Regions from separate parts of the Brevibacillus sp. HB1.3 genome, predicted to be linked through region 1. Evidence: predicted binding sites of a transcription regulator. Region 1 holds the regulator's gene; each other region holds the start of a gene.
What was found. Region 1 encodes LexA, which represses DNA repair genes until DNA is damaged. Its sites were predicted from a motif close to CGAACATATGTTCG; they were not measured.
Positions count from the first base shown of each region.

Region 2: the regulator LexA is predicted to act here: its motif matches at 2,514-2,527, upstream of HPY31_RS24725 (carbohydrate kinase).
Region 3: the regulator LexA is predicted to act here: its motif matches at 3,045-3,058, upstream of recA (recombinase RecA).

Region 1 is NZ_JABMIT010000010.1:23,963-28,775, reverse strand. It holds gene HPY31_RS21310 (HelD family protein) at 1-1,823, opposite strand, end outside; gene crcB (fluoride efflux transporter CrcB) at 1,862-2,227, opposite strand; gene HPY31_RS21300 (DUF896 domain-containing protein) at 2,323-2,520, opposite strand; gene yneA (cell division suppressor protein YneA) at 2,597-2,932, opposite strand; gene lexA (transcriptional repressor LexA) at 3,095-3,718, shown strand; gene HPY31_RS21285 (DUF456 domain-containing protein) at 3,769-4,254, opposite strand; gene HPY31_RS21280 (DUF4269 domain-containing protein) at 4,363-4,813, shown strand, end outside.
Region 2 is NZ_JABMIT010000013.1:156,741-161,553, forward strand. It holds gene HPY31_RS24715 (VanZ family protein) at 1-362, shown strand, start outside; gene HPY31_RS24720 (pseudouridine-5'-phosphate glycosidase) at 441-1,367, opposite strand; gene HPY31_RS24725 (carbohydrate kinase) at 1,371-2,471, opposite strand; gene HPY31_RS24730 (MarR family winged helix-turn-helix transcriptional regulator) at 2,664-3,110, shown strand; gene HPY31_RS24735 (FMN-dependent NADH-azoreductase) at 3,251-3,877, shown strand; gene HPY31_RS24740 (DoxX family protein) at 3,953-4,339, shown strand; gene HPY31_RS24745 (pirin family protein) at 4,394-4,813, shown strand, end outside.
Region 3 is NZ_JABMIT010000003.1:558,586-563,398, reverse strand. It holds gene rny (ribonuclease Y) at 1-916, opposite strand, end outside; gene HPY31_RS10395 (RecX family transcriptional regulator) at 1,189-1,830, opposite strand; gene recA (recombinase RecA) at 1,900-2,958, opposite strand; gene HPY31_RS10385 (DEAD/DEAH box helicase) at 3,125-4,714, opposite strand; gene HPY31_RS10380 (competence/damage-inducible protein A) at 4,723-4,813, opposite strand, start outside.

The DNA of each region.
Region 1 (4,813 bases):
TTTTCACCATGACGCAAAACCGGTTTTGCCAATACCGTCTCGGGCAATTCAATTTGCCGCAACACTTCATTGGCACAGCGCATAATCTCAATTGTCGAACGATAGCTTTGCGACAACGTATAATAGGAAGGAAACAGCTGTGCAAATATCCCCTTCGTCAACTCTTCCCAGGCATGAATTCCCCTGTAGCTATGAATGCCTTGCGCAATATCTCCCACGATCGTGAGCGAGTTTCGCTTGGTTGCCAATGCAATGACAGCTATTTCTAACGCACTCAAGTCTTGTGCTTCATCCACGACCGTATGATCAAAATGCTCCGCCTTATTCATTCCTTCCACAATATGCTGCAAGTATAGCAATGGCGCGATATCTTCGGGCTCTAATCGCTCCTCTGCAAACAGCGCAGCACTTGACTCAGTCACATCACGAATAACTTCGTCTGAAATGTCAGCAGGTGCGAGTTTGCGCAGCAATTCCTTGTCAGCAATCAGCTCGCGATAAGCTGCGAAGATTTCCAGTCTTGGAAACGAAGTCAGGTACGTATCCAGGATTTGCTCCAGCATTTTCTCGAATTTGTACAAGCCTTCTTTATCCAAATCGACTTTTCGTTCTCGTAAATGGGCAAATAATTGCTTGTTCATTTCTTGCTTCAAATGCTTGCGAAGCGCTTCTACCCGTCGATGATACGGCATATTGGCGAATTGCTCCAGGAAGCATTGGCGAATAAAATCACCTGGAATGGAAAAGACTTGCTTTGTTTTGTTGTATAAAAAGCTTAGTTTCTTAAAAGGGATTCTCGTTTCGACGATATGCCGAATGTATTGCTCCAGCGCCTCCCGACAAGCGAGCGATCCTTTGAAGCGAAGCCTGTTTCGCGTCATTTCTTGCTGGCGCTCATCCTGTCCCTCTTCGAAGAACAATTGAAGAGGCTTATCAGGACTCACGATTCTCCATCCTTTTGGCAGCAGAGGCTTCACAAGACGCGCTGCCCAATCTACAAAGGTAGACTGTTGAACGTCTTCGACTCCCAGCTCAGGTAAAACCTCGGATATATAGGTAAGAAACATCCGGTTTGGTGCAAACACCATGAATTTTTTGGACATCATGGAATCCTGGAAGTTATAAATCAAATAGGAGAGTCGGTGCAGGGCAATGGTCGTTTTTCCGCTCCCCGCGACGCCTTGCACGACAATCGGCCGTTCTTTTTCCGCCCGAATAATATCATTTTGCTCGGATTGAATGGTAGCGACGATGTCTTTTAGCCTGCTATCGTTCGCCTGATTCAGATTGGCTGCCAAAAATTCATCGATGAAGCCCTCCTGCAAAAACTCGTCAGGATGTCCCATTTCGCGGTTAATCGTTTCCTTTACCGCTCCATCATAGATGCCGACGATCTTTCCGTCTTCAATTGCAAAATTACGCTTTAATCGAACTTCACCACGAACGATCTCGCGCCCCATCCGATAAAACGCGTCTTTGCTCTCACCGGAATAATAAAGACTGGCGATAGGCGCACGCCAATCCACGACGACAGAATCAAATGTATCGCTGCGTACAATTCCCCGTTTTCCTATGTAGACCTGATCCAGCTCGTAGATTTCATCCTTCAAGAAGTCCACTCTGCCGAAATAAGGCTTCTCTCGCCCCTGATCTTCCAGGTAGCGCAAATCCTTTGCCTTTTTAGAGTTAACGACCTGTTTCACATAGTCATCAGTTGCCTCGCGAATTTCATTGCGAATCTGCTCCATTTCTTCATCAATAGCTGAAATGGTTTCATCCAGCTTTTTTTGTTCCAACTCATAATCACGATGCTGTGTACTCACCTTCATTCCCCCTCACATGTATCGTGTCTTTGAACGTATCAGGCCCATTGCCTGGCCAGCCATATTCCAACAGCACATGAAAGTAGACCGACTCCCAAACTGAGAAGGGCATATAAAGTGCCCCGCAACAGATGTCCTTCTCCCCAAAAAGTGACCACTTCCAAGGAGAAGCTAGAGAAAGTCGTAAATCCTCCCATGACACCCGTTGCAAATAAGAGATAGAGTGTTGGAGATAAAATGCCCCGTTCTTTCCCTAGCACGAACAAGATGCCAATGATCAAGGATCCACAAACATTGACGATCCAGGTTCCCCACGGCCATTCCGGCTGATTTGCGAGTAAAGACAATAGGTAGCGCACTAGAGAGCCAACTGCTCCGCCAACCGCCACAGCTATCCACGCCATCGCTTTCCCCCCTGGCAATCAAAGCGTTATGTATGTCACAGAAAAAGACACCCTAGCGTCAAGCGAGGATGTCTGTCGTATCAGTAATTGTTATCTTACTGTTTTGGCTTATTTTCTTCAAGGTCTTCCACATAACGGATGGAATCCAAATTTGCTCTCAGTGAAAGCTTAACGGCGTCAATGTACTTTTGGCGCAATGCTTTTTGCTCGAGCTTTTCCTCTTCGGTTAAACCTTCTTCGCGAGATTTTTTGACCAATTCATTAATGCGTTTAATTTCTGCGTCAGATACCACTGCTGGTTCCTCCCACTCTGTAGTAGTGCCGCTTCATTATACCATATTCGAATAATCCCGCAAGACAGCCGAACACTTACGGCATATCAGGCATGATCAGAGTCTGACCCGGGTAAATCCAGTTGCTATCCAAACCGTTCGCTTCCTTGATTTCTATGATATAGTCACGCACATCCGTATGCTGATCTGAGTAGCGAACGGCTAACGACCATAGACTATCTCCGGATTGTACGATTACTTCTATGCCTTGTGGCTCGTCCATTGGCGAAGCAGCAAACACTAGTTCGGTCAATAAGTAAAAAAAGAGAGTAAATGTAATAAGAAACAAGAGTGCTTGACCTCTCGTGATACCAAAACGAACACGACGTTCTTCTTTCTTCTCAAAACGATTACGTACTGTCGATGAATTCATGATAATGGCCTCCTTACAAACATACGTTCTGTTCTCTTGTAAGCTCATCATAAATGAGAACATATGTTCATGTCAACAACGAAACGAACTTATGTTTGTCGAACGCAAGCTCCCATGGTATAATATAGGAAAATATGTTCGAGGAATCAGGGGTGTCTTTCTATGTCAAAATTATCGAGTAGACAACAAGCCATCATCGAGTTCATACGAAAGGAAGTTCGTGATAAAGGATATCCGCCTTCTGTACGTGAAATTGGAGAGGCTGTCGGACTCGCTTCCAGCTCAACAGTACATGGTCATTTGGCACGCTTAGAGAAAAAAGGCCTCATTCGTCGAGATCCTACCAAACCTCGCGCCATCGAATTGCTTTCAGATGAAGATCGTTTTCAAGACAATTTCGAAGACTCTGTCGTCCGTGTGCCAGTAATCGGAAAAGTAACAGCTGGACAGCCCATTACAGCCATTGAGGATGTGGAAGAATACTTCCCACTTCCAGACAATATCGTGACTTCCGACAAGGTCTACATGCTGCGCGTCTCCGGGAATAGTATGATTGATGCTGGGATTCTCGACGGAGACTACGTCATTGTTCGCCAACAGCACGTAGCGAACAACGGTGACATTGTCGTAGCCATGACAGAAGAAGATGAAGCGACCGTCAAAAGATTTTTCAAAGAAAAGAACCACTTCCGTCTCCAACCGGAAAATGCCACGATGGAACCGATCATTCTGGAGCATGTCACCATTCTCGGTAAAGTCATTGGTGTCTATCGCCTCATTCACTAGTTTCCACGTAAAAAAGGACAGCCTCGGCTGTCCCTTTTGTTTTCTATATGTTATCTGGCGATAAAAAACCAGATGATCATCGTAACTTGCAAGATGACTTTTACGACCGCACTGCCCAAAAATCCAATTAGTGAGCCTACTCCCGCTTTCACTGCTCGCTCCATCGATTGCTTCTGCACCATCAACTCTACGAGAACGACGAATACGAACGGCAAGATCAGCATACCAAACGGTGGGAAGACGAAAATCCCGAGGATAATTCCGGCGGCTGCAGCTATAGACGACCACTTGGACCCCCCGTACTTTTTCACGAAGTACATGTTCGTCAGCAAGTCAGCACCGTAAAGCAGAATGCTTAGAACGACCATTCCCCACCAAAAGGATGTCGGCAATCCCGCTCCCGGATCTGCAATAAAAAAGTGATAGAGCAAAAAGCCCGCCCACAGCAAGATCGTATCAGGTAAAACGGGTAAAAAAATTCCTGCGATGCTTAACAGGAACAATAACACAACCACGACCCACAAAAGTATTTCCATCCACTACACTCCCTTCATTTAGGTATACGAGTGACTACCAATTTCGTTGCGCACTTATTCACTTTTGTCTACACTATTTTAAAAGAAAGTAGACATGGGGGTAGTTTCATGAAAAATTGGCATGATCTCTCTTACTTGAGCAGAGGAACGATGCGCCAAAAAGCGGCGTGGGAAGCGATTCAACAGACGCATATCCTGGAAGTACTAGCCGATTACCGTCCAGTGCTTGCCGGAACCATCCCATTGGACATTGATGTTGAGCAAAGCGATCTGGATATTATTTGCGAGAGTCATGATCTGAATCAGTTTGAGCAGGTTGTTCGTAAAGCGTTTGGCTGCTTAACCAGCTTTGAAGTGACACAACTCGATCTAAAAGGGATTCCCACGTGCGTTATTTCGTTTTTCACAGCTAGCTTTTGGTTTGAATTGTTTGCTCAACCAGTTGCAGTCGAAAAGCAAAATGCTTATCGTCATATGGACATCGAAGCACGATTGTTAGATATAGGGGGCTTGGATGCTTGTATACATATCAGGGCTCTGAAGCAAGACGGACTCAAAA
Region 2 (4,813 bases), on a different contig from region 1:
CTACACCTATGACTGAGAATCTCCCAAGCTTTTCGGTAGCAGGTGAACGAATAGAGCCGAAAATGAACGTGTATAGCAGTGAAGGGGAATCAACCAAAACATACCACTATATTCTGGGGAACCAAAAAAATGTCTGGCTTTCTTTCTATTTCGGCATTCCCGACAATGGGGGCTCAAAGGGTGAAGCCATAATCATCGTAGATGGACAAGAACTATCTCAGTTAAACGAACAATCCTATCAAGGGGCAGAGGCTTTAAGGGAGATGCCTTTTAACGAGGTAAACGAAATTACCATTATCGTTTCCGGAAACGCTAAGCTATGGGATGTTGGAATCCGTGGAATGCAACATTGGTGGGAGTGAGTAAAATAAACGAAACGAGCCCTAGAAAGCGATTCTAGCGGCTCGTTTTTCTTTCCCTATTTTGTTGTTCAATCTCTCTTATTTACCTTGGTTCGCTTCTTTCTGATAAGCTACCGCGATTTTCGCCGCTACTTCGGCATTGTGTTTCACCAGCGCGATATTTGTTGCCAAGCTCTTGCCTTCTGTCAGCTTTTTCACTTTATCGAGCATGAATGGCGTTACCTGTTTACCAGCAATGTTGTTTTCTTTTGCTTCTGCGAGTGCTTTTTGGATCACAGCCTCGATTTCTTCGTGGTTGAGTGCATCAGATTCTGGTACTGGATTCGCGATAATCATACCGCCTTTGAGTCCCAGATCCCATTTAGTGTTCATCATCTTACCGACTTCTTCTGGTGTATCGATACGCATGTCTACGCCAAATCCACTTTTGCGAGCAAAGAAGGAAGGGAATTCATCCGTGCGGTAGCCCACAACTGGAACACCTTGCGTTTCCAAATATTCGAGTGTGCGACCGATATCGAGGATCGATTTCGCACCTGCGCATACTACAGCTACATCTGTTTGCGCCAGCTCAGTCAGGTCAGCAGATACGTCCCAAGTGATTTCGCCTTCACGGTGTACCCCACCGATACCGCCAGTTGCAAACATGTGGATACCAGCCATCTCAGCTGCGATCATGGTAGCGGCTACTGTAGTCGCACCGATTTTACCGCTAGCTAAAATGTAAGCGAAGTCGCGACGGCTTACTTTTGCTACATTTTTGTTCGTCGCAAACTCTTCCAGCTCGCTGTCAGTCAAACCGATTTTGATTTTGCCGTCCATGATCCCGATCGTAGCTGGTACAGCACCGTTGTCGCGAATGATTTGCTCTACTTCTTTTGCCATTTCGATGTTTTGCGGATACGGCATACCGTGCGAAATAATCGTCGTCTCCAGCGCAACTACCGGCAGGTTGTTCTCCAGTGCGTGGCGTACTTCCTCAGTAAAGGTCAAATATTGTTTCATCTCTTATCGCTCCTTTTCGAATTGTTCTACGGCCAGTTCCAATTGTTCTGCTTTTAATAGAGGAGATACGGACTGCTCTGTTTGCAATGTCAGAGCGGATGCTGCCAATCCAAGGCGACACGCCCTCTGGAAAGACTCTCCGTTTACAATGCCATACAAGAGTCCTGACGCGAACGCATCTCCCGCACCTGTAACATCTACTACTTCTGTTGGATATGGAAGCATATGCTCCTCAACGTCCTCGGATTGATAGTAAATGCCTTCTTCGCCCAAGGTCACGATGACGTGCTTGACGCCTCGTTCCCTGATCTTGCGGCAAGCCTCGGCGCATTCTTCGATCGTCGTGATCTTCATGCCAGCCATCAGCTCGGCTTCCTCGCGATTCGGCAAAATCGCTTCTACTCCGTCCAATTGCTGTGGGAGCTTCTTTGCTTTGATGGAAGAGACCGGGTCAACGAAGAGCAGGATGTTTTCCTCCCGGCAACGTTCGATGATGTAGGCCAAGCAGTCCGCCGGAATGTTTGTATCGATGAAAACCACGTGGGCTGCTGCAATGTGCGACCATTTTTCTGCGAACATCTCTGGTGTAAGAGCATCGTAAATATCCATGTTCGCCAAGGAAACAACCATCTCGCCATCAATATCGAGAAGCGCCGTATACGTTCCTGTACGCTGTGTAGGCAGTCTCCACACTTGGCTAATGTGCACCCCGTGCTTTTTCGTCTCCTGCAAGAGCCACTCGCCTTCTTTGTCCTCGCCAACGCTGGTAATGAGGGACGTATTGCAGCCAAGACGACCGAGGTTCTCCGCGATATTCCGCGCCACCCCTCCACACGATTCCATAATCGTTACGGGATTGGATGAGTGTAGACGAACCTGTTGCTTGCCGCGTGCTTTGCGGTCCAGGTTGGCCCCACCGATACAAGCAATCATTCCTTCATCACGAAGTACATAAGCCCGTCCTTTGATTTCCCCGCGTTTGGTCAACTGTGCGATGTAGCCAGCTACCGCCGAACGTGAGATGCCAATCAGATCAGCCAGCTCCTGTTGCGTGATAAAAGGATTTTGCCGGATATGATGAAGGATCTGCATGTCTTTTTCCACGGTCATCCTCCTTTCTTCTGTTACGCTTTCACAGCTTGTTTACAAACAAAAGTTTATCACGGAGACAACTGTTTATACAAGCGTGTTTTTCATTTTATTTTTTCTAAATTTGACAAATAGGAATGCAATCATGTAGGATTATCTTAAATTAGAGATATCGAAATTTCGATGTAGATGTAAAGGAGGGTCCATATGTCTGACAAACCACTGCGAAATGATCCCCTCGATCTTTTTGTCGTTTTATCAAGGTCATACAACTGGGTTACCGCTCACTCCAATCGTCACATTCGCGAGCATGGACTAAATCCAACTGAATTCGGTGTACTAGAGGTATTATTTCATAAAGGTCCTCAACCATTGCAGCAAATTGGCGAAAAAATTTTGATCTCCAGCGGAAACATCACATACGTTGTGGACAAACTCGAAAAGAAGCAATTGCTCATTCGCAAGCCCTGTTCAGCAGACCGCCGCGTCATTTTTGCGGAACTCACTGAAAAAGGGCATCAATTTTTGTCTGAAATCTTCCCGCCTCATCAACTCGCAATTGAGAAAGCAATGGAAGGTCTCACACCAGAAGAACAGCGTCAAGCAATCGAACTGCTAAAAAAATTGGGACGCACTGCTCAAGCTACTTATTAGTAGAGCAGTCCCCGTCCCCGATCTCCAACACTATCTTTCAAAAAAGTGTTGACAAAAGATCCGATACGTAATAATCTTAAAATCAAGATTTACACATTAAAAGTTAGTGACTTACTAAACGGAAGGGGAATGAAATTTCCATGAGTAAAGTACTTTTTATTAAAGCAAACGATCGCCCAGTTGAGCAGGCTACAAGTGTAAAGCTGTACGAAGCTTTCACGAAAGCATACAAAGAATCACATCCAAATGACGAAATCGTTGAGCTGGATCTGTTTGCAGAAAACCTCCCTTATTACGGTAACGACATGCTGACTGCTATGTGGAAAGCAGGAAACGGCATCGAGCTGTCTGCTGATGAGCAAAAACGTGCTGACTTGGTTAACAAATACCTGAACCAGTTTACAACAGCTGACAAAGTCGTATTTGCTTTCCCAATGTGGAACTTCACTGTTCCTGCTGTTCTGCACTCGTACATGGATTACCTCTCCCAAGCAGGTAAAACATTCAAGTACACAGCTGAAGGTCCAGTTGGGCTGATGGGCGACAAAAAAGTAGCTCTGTTGAGCGCACGCGGTGGCGTTTATTCCGAAGGGCCTATGGCTCAGATGGAAATGGCAAACAAATACGTTCGCACGCTCCTCGGCTTCTGGGGCGTTAGCAATGTAACCGAAGTAATCGTAGAAGGTCACAACCAATTCCAAGACAAAGCAGCTGAGCTCGTTGCAGCTGGTGTAGAAAAAGCAGTAAAACTGGCGGAATCCTTCTAAGGCCCGCCAGCCTTTTTGGACAAATATCTCAAAATAAAGATATACTAATTAAAAACAATTAAGGAGAGATGAAAAGTGTTGGATACTGGATTGTTGTTGATTCGTTTGGTCATTGGTTTGACGTTTGCAGGTCATGGTACGCAGAAGTTGTTTGGTTGGTTTGGCGGTTATGGTTTGAAAGGAACAGGCGGCTGGCTGGAGTCCATCGGAGTGAAACCTGGCGTAGCGATGGCCTTTGTCGCTGGATTGTCTGAGCTCGTTGGTGGTCTGATGTTTGCCGCAGGCGTAGGTATCTGGCCAAGTGCTATTTTGCTTGCTTTCACAATGCTGGTTGCCATCTTGAAGGTACACGGTCAAAATGGATATTGGGTCACACAAAACGGATTCGAATACAACCTGACATTAATGGCAGTTGTTATTGGTGTAGCGTTGATCGGTCCAGGTGCATACATCTTGTTTTAATGGTAACTCCTTACAACCCGTAAGCCAGCAATCGTACTAAGGGAGGAACATCAGATGGAAATCCGCGTCTATACAAAGAACGAGCAAGCAAAAGGACATTTTGGCGACGGTGAAATCGTAGAGAACAAACCAATTGGCTTCCCTCATGAAGGCTCCGTTGTCAAACGGGTAGGACCACTTTTTTACTGGGCATGGGCAAAATCACTGAAGACATTTGAAATTCCGCTGCACCCTCACTCCGGCTTTGAAATTTTGTCGTATGTCCTCACAGGGACAGTCGGACATCGAGACACGCTCGGAAATCTTCAAGAGGTGTCGACAGGCGGCGCACAGATCATGCAAACCGGTTCCGGCGCGTACCATGCTGAAGAGCTTGGCAAGGATACGGAAATGTTTCAAATCTGGTTTGAACCGCATTTGGCACAAACGACGAAGCAACCACCAACTTACCATCAGTATGATCATGAGGAGTTT
Region 3 (4,813 bases), on a different contig from region 1:
GAACGCCTGTTTCGAACGTTGCTTGCTCACCGTATTCACGGATTCGCTCGTCTACTTCGCGACGCGCTTTTTCCACCATTTCCTCGATGCGAGCTGGGTGAATGCGACCGTCTGCGACCAGTTTATCCAACGCTGTCTTGGCGATCTCCCGACGAATCGGGTCGAAGCCAGACAGGATGACTGCTTCTGGAGTATCGTCAATAATCAGATCGATACCAGTCAACGTTTCCAGGGCACGAATGTTACGTCCTTCGCGTCCGATAATACGTCCCTTCATCTCATCATTTGGCAGTGTAACCACAGAAACGGTTGTTTCTGCTACGTGGTCCGCTGCACAACGTTGAATGGAGGTCGTAATGATCTCACGAGCACGCTTGTCCGCTTCTTCTTTGGCCTGAGTCTCAATCTCCTTGATCATCACAGCCATTTCGTGACGGACGGTATTCTCCACATCAGTGAGAATAATCGTCTTCGCCTCATCCTGCGTCAAGCCGGAGATTCGTTCTAGCTCTGATACTTGTTCTTTATATAAGTGCTCTACCTTGCTTTGCAGTTCTGCGATGGCACGGTCACGCTCAGACAATTCTTCTTCTTTGCGCTCCAACTGTTCCATCTTACGGTCCAACGATTCTTCTTTTTGTAGAATTCGTCGTTCCTGGCGCTGGATCTCATTGCGTCTCTCACGCAATTCGGTTTCCGCTTCGGATCGAAGCTTGAACACTTCATCCTTTGCCTCCAGCACCTTCTCCTTCTTAACGGCTTCGGCGTCCCGTTTGGCTTCCTCCACGATCTGTCGTGCAGCTTCTTCTGCACTGGAGATCTTCGCTTCGGCAATCGATTTACGAGTGAAGTAGCCAGCACCCAAGCCGATCAGCAGGGCAACGAGCACAATGACAACAGTAATTATAGGATCCATAGGCTTTTCGTTTCACCTCCTTATTGTAAGACATCTCCCCGCTTTCCAAGCATTTGTTTTTCATGGAGTGCTCTCACATTTGAACATTCGGCTATAAAACAAGACCGATTTTACTCGGTCCGCTGAATCCGTACTGCTTTCGCACGGTTTTTCAGTTGTTTCATAGGCATCGAGTGAGCAAATCACAAAATGTTATGATACACCAAGTAAATACAAACCTATTTTATTATTTGTGAACAAGAATTGTCAAGATCATGCAAATAGAGTTGACCCTAACTATCGCTTCTACGACGCAATTCTTCACGCATTTGTTGAATGATCGCATGGGAGAATCCCTTGCGCATCAGCATGGACAGCAGCTTGCGTTCTTCATCGGGGTTCGGTGCACCTTCTATGCGTCGCACCTTCTTCTCTATCAATGCGCGAGCAGCATCTAGTTCAGCCTGCCTAGACACGCCACCTACTGCGTCCTCTACAATCGCTCTGTCCACTCCGCGCTGGGTAAGCTCCATACGCAGCATATACGGGCTTCTCGGCTTCAAACGCAATCGCTCGTCTACCCATTGCTTCGCAAATGCTTCATCATCGATGTAGCCGTGTTCCTTGCAGCGCTGACATATCTCTTCGGCAATCTGCGTAGAAAATCCCTTCTCTACCAAATATGAATGCAGCTGACTGCTTGTCCGTGGGCGTATGCCGAGGTATCGCAAAGCTCCTAAATACGCTTTATGCTTTTCTTCTGCTATCAGGACTTCTCGGCAAAAAGCTTCGTCTAATTCTGTTCCCTTAAACAGGTTGTACTTTACCAGTATGTCTTCATGTACAGTAATGGCATACTCGCCTTCTACATCGATATGGTAGCGTTGCTTTTGTTTGATATCTCGATGAACGGCAGTGATCAGGCCGCTCTTCATGATGAGTCACTCCTTCGCAAAGCTAAAATAACAGCCTGTCTCATCGACAGGCTGCTCTTCCACTCTTCATTACTCCAGATCAAATGTAGGCTCTTCATCTTGCTCTGGGTCATTTTCTGGCTCAATTTCTGGAACAGAGCCAGGGTTCAGACTGAAGTATTCACGCACTTTTGTTTCAATCTGAGAGGCAATATGCGGATTTTCCTTCAGGAAGACCTTCGAATTTTCTCTACCTTGGCCGAGACGCTCTTCGTTGAAGGAATACCAAGCACCACTCTTTTGCACGACATCAATCTCAGAACCGATGTCGAGAATGCTACCTTCTCTGGAAATACCTTCACCGTACATGATGTCCACTTCAGCAACCTTAAATGGTGGAGCCACTTTGTTTTTGACAACTTTGATCTTCGTCTTGCTACCCAGAATGTCGTTACCGACTTTGATAGATTCCGCTTTACGAACATCCAAACGAACACTCGCGTAGAACTTCAAAGCGCGTCCACCTGGCGTTGTTTCCGGGTTACCGAACATAACTCCCACTTTTTCGCGAAGCTGGTTGATGAAGATCGCAATCGTCTTGGACTTATTGATGGCACCAGACAGCTTGCGGAGTGCTTGGGACATCAAGCGTGCTTGCAAACCTACGTGGGAATCTCCCATCTCGCCCTCGATCTCTGCTTTTGGCACGAGTGCCGCAACGGAGTCAACTACGATAATGTCTACTGCACCAGAACGCACCAGTGCTTCCGCGATCTCCAAAGCTTGCTCACCCGTATCTGGTTGGGACAACAGCAATTCGTCGATGTTCACACCCAGCTTTGCAGCGTAAACCGGATCCAAGGCATGCTCAGCATCGATAAACGCAGCCTGTCCGCCTTGTCTTTGCACTTCTGCGATTGCATGAAGTGCTACGGTTGTTTTACCAGAAGACTCTGGTCCGTAAATCTCAATAATCCGTCCACGTGGGAATCCGCCCACACCAAGTGCGATATCAAGAGCAAGCGCTCCGCTCGATACAGTAGAAATCTGAACGTTGGATACTTCCCCCAACTTCATAATGGAACCTTTTCCGAATTGCTTTTCTATTTGACGCAATGCACTCTCCAAAGCTGCGCGACGATCTGACAAATGGTACACACCCTTTCAATTTTTCGCTTCTGTTTTGCTTGTCTTCATCATACCTCGAGACAGAAGTGTTTGCCAAGTATTTTTTACGAACAAATATTCGCATCACAAAAAAGCAGCCATTTCCTGGTTATTCCCAGTGAAATGGCTGCTTTGGAATACTCGCAAATTAGGAACGCTTCGCTCCGCGAGGCTTTGCAGGCTCCAGATTGATTCGTTTTCCGTTGATGCGCGTTTGACGCAGTGACTCATAAACGAATGCCGCTACCTCTTCTGGAACCTCAACAAACGTGAAGTTCTCGAAAATGTCGATGCGACCTACTGATTTTCCTGGGATACCCACAGATTCAGAGATCTCTCGTACCAGGTCCTGTGGCTTCATGTTCGCATTGCGGCCTACGTTCAGGAAGAAACGAACCATGCCTTTTGCGGCACCCGTCTCACCAAAGTTGTACGCTTCTGCTTCCTGCCCTTGTCCTGCTTCGGTGTGGAATGCCAGGTGCAAGGCAGCAGCTGCTACTTTTTCAGCCGGGTATTGACCTACGAGAGCATCCGCTACTTTTTGATACATATCCGCGATAGCATCGCTTTCCAAAAGGCTAGTCAACTGTTCACGCAACTGCTCTTGTTTACGCTCAGCCACTTCCTCCAGGGAAGGAACATTACGAGAGAGCACTTGTGCTTTTGTCTGCTTTTGGATAAACATCATTTGTCTTACTTCACGAGGCGTAACCAACGTCATCGCAATTCCTTTGCGACCTGCGCGACCAGTACGACCAATACGGTGTACGTAGCTCTCAGAGTCTTGTGGAATATCGTAGTTGATTACGTGAGAGACGTTTCCTACGTCGATACCGCGTGCTGCTACGTCTGTCGCAATCAGGAATTCAATCGAGCCCTCACGGAATGCATTCATGACCTTGTCGCGTTGTGCCTGTGATAAGTCGCCATGCAAGCCGTCCGCAAGGTATCCGCGGGATTGCAGCACTTCGGACAACTCATCTACACCACGCTTGGTACGGCAGAAAATGATTCCCAACTCTACATCCTCACTGTCCAGAATACGGCAGAGGCTCTCTACTTTGTTACGGTCAAACACTTTGTAGTATACCTGTTCGATCAATGGCGCCGTTACTTCTTCACGGCTCACCGCGATCGTTTGCGGCTGTTTCATGTAACGGGTAGCCAAGCGCTTGATTTCTGGCGGCATCGTCGCAGAGAATAGCAAGGTTTGACGCTCTTCCGGCATATGTGTGATGATCGTTTCGATATCTTCGATGAAGCCCATGTCCAGCATTTCATCCGCTTCATCCAAAACGAGTGTATGTACGTGATCCAGCTTCAATGTTTTGCGACGCAAGTGGTCCATGACACGGCCAGGGGTACCTACAACGATTTGTACACCTTGGCGGAGTGCACGAATTTGATGTCCGATTGATTGTCCGCCATAGATTGGCAGCGTACGAACCTTGTTGTATTTGGAGATACGCAAGAGCTCTCCTGCTACCTGAATAGCCAACTCACGAGTTGGGGTCAGCACGATCGCTTGTACACGATTGGCAGGCGTAATCTTTTCTACAAGTGGAATCCCGAAGGCAGCAGTCTTACCAGTACCTGTTTGTGCTTGACCAATCAGGTCTCCGCCATCCAGTACTTTTGGAATGCAAGCTGCCTGAATCGGTGATGGCTCCTCGAAGCCCATATCGTGAATCGCTTGCAGAATAGATTTATGTAAAGGAAAATCGGAAAAAATCGTCATAAAAAAAATCACCTTTCTTTTTGCATTTGCAACGCATAAAACAACGCGTATTTAGCGGCACGCCCAACGATTGCATGCCTTCTTCCGGCGAGGCGTAGC